2 regions of the Paenibacillus xylanexedens genome follow, and region 2 is predicted to be linked to the other one. Evidence: riboswitches for the same ligand, from Rfam matches in the RefSeq annotation. Region 2 holds a riboswitch; the other holds the start of a gene.
The links. A riboswitch is a leader RNA that binds a small molecule or an ion and turns the genes downstream of it on or off. The one in region 2 is predicted to bind glycine.

Region 1: it holds a riboswitch for glycine, as region 2 does, so the genes downstream of both, gcvT (glycine cleavage system aminomethyltransferase GcvT) here and sdaAB (L-serine ammonia-lyase, iron-sulfur-dependent subunit beta) in region 2, are expected to answer to the same signal.

What each region holds. Positions count from the first base shown of each region.
Region 1 is NZ_CP018620.1:6,154,467-6,156,864, forward strand. It holds gene gcvH (glycine cleavage system protein GcvH) at 1-194, opposite strand, end outside; glycine riboswitch at 538-660, shown strand; glycine riboswitch at 664-764, shown strand; gene gcvT (glycine cleavage system aminomethyltransferase GcvT) at 981-2,117, shown strand; gene gcvPA (aminomethyl-transferring glycine dehydrogenase subunit GcvPA) at 2,114-2,398, shown strand, end outside.
Region 2 is NZ_CP018620.1:1,318,443-1,320,840, reverse strand. It holds gene sdaAA (L-serine ammonia-lyase, iron-sulfur-dependent, subunit alpha) at 1-644, opposite strand, end outside; gene sdaAB (L-serine ammonia-lyase, iron-sulfur-dependent subunit beta) at 634-1,323, opposite strand; glycine riboswitch at 1,436-1,571, opposite strand; glycine riboswitch at 1,576-1,700, opposite strand; gene BS614_RS05995 (hypothetical protein) at 1,841-2,398, opposite strand, start outside.

The sequences.
Region 1 (2,398 bases), 2.2 Mb from region 2:
TTGACCGATTCGATCGTTCCAATGCTGTCCTCTGCTTTTACATTGGTTTCAAGGTCAGGCAATTCCACAAACACAATGTCACCCAGCTGATGCTGCGCGAACTCGGTAATGCCAATACGTACAGTATCCTCCCCTACGGTTTGCACCCATTCGTGCTCTTCACTGTACAGGAAATCACTTTTCAATTCGCTCATCGATATCCGCCTCGCTTTTCATTAATGAGTACATGCGTTCTTTGACCTTAACCTTTTTCCCAGAACATAGCGTATGATATTTATGAATCAAATGTCAAGATACCTCACAATTTATTTGCTGAACACCTCTAAATCCTGTAACCGGATTACACTCTTTCTTCATATACTGGTGAATATTAGAATAGTAAGCGCAGTCTTTTTAAATATACGAACAATAACATTAAAAACAAATTAAATATTCGGTTTTTAATCATTATATATGATATCGTTCTTGACATCGGTAGTGGATTCACGTTTTAATGAGAGGAGTAAATGTGTTTATTGGACTATGTTATACCCGCGGATGAATGTAAAGGGAGAGATTACCCGTGACACCCGATTCGGGATGTACATGAGGTAACGCCGAAGGAGTAAACCACCGATAAGCGGGGGTGAATCTCTCAGGCAAAAGGACTTTTACGGGACGCAACTCTGGAGAGCATCTATTCGCCCTGAGCGGGCGTTATGATCACCCAAGGGGAAACCTGCTGCACAAGGCAGCGGGGTAACTCTCAGGTACAAGGGACAGAGCCTTAGAATACAGCGTGCTACTTGGCATGCCGATTCTTTGGCCTGTCCTTTTCCTTTTTCCCAAAAAACGAAAAACAGGATTCAGATCAGCGCTGCCATAGCTGCCTTACCATACTTATCTACTAAAAATCTCTGCTGAAAAATTTAAAAATACCCTGGTTCATTGATCCACGATTGTATATCCGGCCGGTTGACGGCCCATGACGAGGTGATTTGATGTCCGATTTGCTTAGAACACCACTCTTCCCACTGTATCAGCAATACGAAGGCGTACGGTGCATTGATTTTGGAGGCTGGGAGCTTCCGGTGCAATTTAGCGGAATCCAGAAAGAACATGAAGCGGTGCGTGAGCGTGCTGGACTGTTTGATGTATCCCATATGGGCGAATTCACAGTACAGGGTGAGCAGGCTGAAGTTTTTTTGCAACAAATGATGACTAATGATGTGACAACGCTGGTTCCCGGTCAAGCTCAGTACACCCTGATGTGTTATCCTGATGGCGGTGTGGTGGATGATCTGCTCGTGTATAAGCTGGAAGATCAGCATTATATGCTTGTGGTTAACGCCTCCAACATCGACAAGGATTGGGCGTGGCTGCAAGAGCACTTGATCCCCGGCGTAAGCATGACCAACGATTCTGAGCAGACGGCGCTACTCGCCTTGCAAGGTCCACTGGCTGTAGACATTATCGGGAAAGTTACAGATACGGATGTAAGCTCGATTGAACCGTTTCGTTTTGTGCAGGATGCTGAAGTATGTGGAGTAAAATTACTGTTGTCCCGTACCGGTTATACCGGTGAAGATGGCTTTGAGCTATATGTTCCTGCAGATCAGGCCGCTGTGGTCTGGAATGGGTTAATGCAAGCCGGTGAAGGTCACGGACTTGTACCGACAGGCCTCGGTGCTCGGGATACACTGCGCTTTGAAGCAAAGCTCCCTCTGTATGGACAGGAATTGTCGGCAACTATCTCTCCACTCGAAGCTGGCGTAGGTATGTTTGTGAAGCTGAATGCCGGACCTTTTATCGGACACGAAGCCTTGTTACAGCAAAAAACTGACGGGCCCGCCCGCAAACTGGTCGGCATCGAAGTGTTGGAGCGCGGTATTCCCCGCCCCCACTATCCGATTTACGCCGAAGGCGTACAGATTGGTGAAGTGACAACAGGAACGCAATCACCTACATTGAAACGTAATCTGGGGCTTGCCCTCATCGACAGCAAATACGCTGCGCTGGGAACCCCGCTTGAGATTGAGATCCGCGGCAAGAAATTAAAAGCCGAGGTCGTGAAGACCCCTTTTCATAAACGGACACGTACGTCGAAGACACCTACTCAAGGAGCTGATCAAGCATGAGCAAGCACCGTTATATTCCCATGACTGAGCAAGATCAGAGCGCCATGCTCGCAACCATCGGTGTGGATACGCTGGAGGAACTGTTTCAGGACATTCCGCAGGAGATTCGTTATCAGGGCGAGCTGCCCGTATCCTCCAAACTTGATGAATATGCACTGACACGTCATATGTCCAAACAAGCCGGCGCCAACGCCAATTTCGAAACACACGCCAGCTTCCTCGGCGCAGGTATATACGATCATCATGTTCCTTCAGTCATCAATCATGTCATTTCCCGTTCC
Region 2 (2,398 bases):
CCTGCGACCGGATCGCAGATTAGGCCCAGTGTATTTTTTAACGCCAAACCAACGGCATGAACGACCTGTTCCGGTGTACCTCCACGCAGTTCAACCATGGCACCCGCAGCCATGCCGATCGCGGAACCCACTTCCGCCTGACAGCCACCTTCCGCACCGGAGATAAATGAATTGTTCGCGATAACATAACCAATCGCTCCTGCACAGAACAACCCGTTCACCAAATGTTCGTCCGTCCAGCCAAACCGCTCCTGTGAACTGATAAACACACCCGGGATAATGCCGCAGGAACCGGCTGTTGGTGTTGCCACGATCCGACCCATGGAGGCATTCACTTCAGATACACACAGGGCATACGCCATGGCAAGTGCGGAAGCATCTCCTGAACAAGTCTCACCTTTGCGAATGTACTCGGCCATTTTTTTGCCGTCTCCACCTGTTAATCCACTGCGTGATGTCGTATCTTCCGTTAACCCTTTGCGTACCGCTTCCTTCATCACCTGGTAATATTCAGACATCTGTTTCACAACATCCGCTTCCGGTGTATTGGTCTCCTGAACTTGCTCCTCGATCATCAGCTGAGCAATGGTTTTGGATTCTGCTGTACAGATCGTATTCAGTTCATGCAAATGTTTAAACCGCATCCGAATCAACTCCTCTCTTCAAATCTATGACACGAATGTCTAACACATGGTCCAGCTCCCTTAGACGCTTGAGCATATCAGGATTAGGCACACCGTCCATCTCCATCGCAGTCAGTGCTTCGCCATCACGGGCTTTCCGATCCACCTGCATATACCCGATGTTAACCCCGGATGAACTGATCGTGGACGTTACCGACGCAAGCACCCCTGCTTTGTCTGCATGTCGAAGAACGAGTGTCGGGAACTCACCACTAATCTGAACACGAAAATCATTCATCGAATGCACCGATACACTTCCACCACCAATGGATGCACCGATTAAGGAGCAGGCACGTTCTCCATGCCACAACTCAATTTTGACCGTATTCGGATGAGGAGCAGGCAGGCCACTTGTATAAAACTCAACCTCCATGCCCGCTTCCTCTGCGTATTGCTCTGCATCCGGGATACGCGGATCGTCTGTGACATAATCCAGCAGACCGCCGATCAGTGCCAGATCTGTTCCGTGCCCCTGATACGTATCTGCAAATGAACCGTACAGGGTCAGCCGGGCACGATCTGGCGTACATCCTAGCCACTGTCGAGCAATTCTCCCTAACCTTGCCGCTCCAGCTGTATGTGAACTTGAAGGCCCCGTCATCGACGGACCAATAATTGAAAACACATCTTTAAATCGCACCTTATAACCCTCCAATTGTATTCGTCATTTCCATCCAGAATCTGAGCCATATTGTTCCTTATTTACTGAATGATGACATCAAAAAAGGACAGAAGAAGGCCTCAGGCCCTCTCTCTGTCCTCGATACCTGAGAGTTTCACGATCAGCAGTGTCTCACGACAAGGCGCATTGCCTGCGATTACAGACAAGATCACCGGTCTGACTGATCATATACCCCTTGGGTGGCGCAGTTCGCGCACTCTCCAGAGTTGCGTCCAACGATGGTACATTTACCTGAGAGATTAACCACTGCGCCGGGTGCGCAGCAGCTTGCTCCTTCGGTGCCTGAACACTAGCCATTTTGCTTGGCTAACCCAGGTCTCTCCCGCTCGTTATCATCCGCTGTATTATCTTAATTTGATTCTTAATCGGAATGGTACATTTCTAAATTTTTGATCGTGTATACCCATAGAGTAATGTACAATATCATATATGTCAACAAAAGTAACGTGTAATTACCATAAGTCCGATGTCTATTTTAACTGAAGCGAATAGCATTCACATTTCTCACTTCCGCTGAGGCACTCGTGACGTTGCTAGTTGTCGTAAATTCAATACTTATCGTATATGCGTTAGTCGTTGTCGCAGGAGAAGTATCCACGTAAGTGTTAGAAGAAAGAAACCTCAACGTTCCCGCAGCATTCCCGGTCCTTGAGAGTTGCAATTGATTAATTAGAACTCCGTTACGCCTCAGGTTAATGTTATACGCAATACTCCAGTTAGACCCTACAACTACTGCTACTTGTGTACTATTATCGATTTTCACGCGTTGACCTGCCACCAAGGGTACATTGAGGGTCTGAATGATCGTTTCACCGGTCAACGGAAGAGGCAATGCCGTTGTCTGACTGTCAGCAAACAGAGAAGAATCCGCAGGAGCAGAAGCTGCTGTCGATCCGGTCGCTCCTGTAGCCCCTGTGGTTCCGGTCACTCCCGTTGCTCCGGTTACACCAGCCGTCCCAGCTGTTCCCGTCACGCCTGTCGCTCCTGTAGCCCCAGTAGCTCCGGTCACTCCCGTTGCTCCGGTTACACCAGC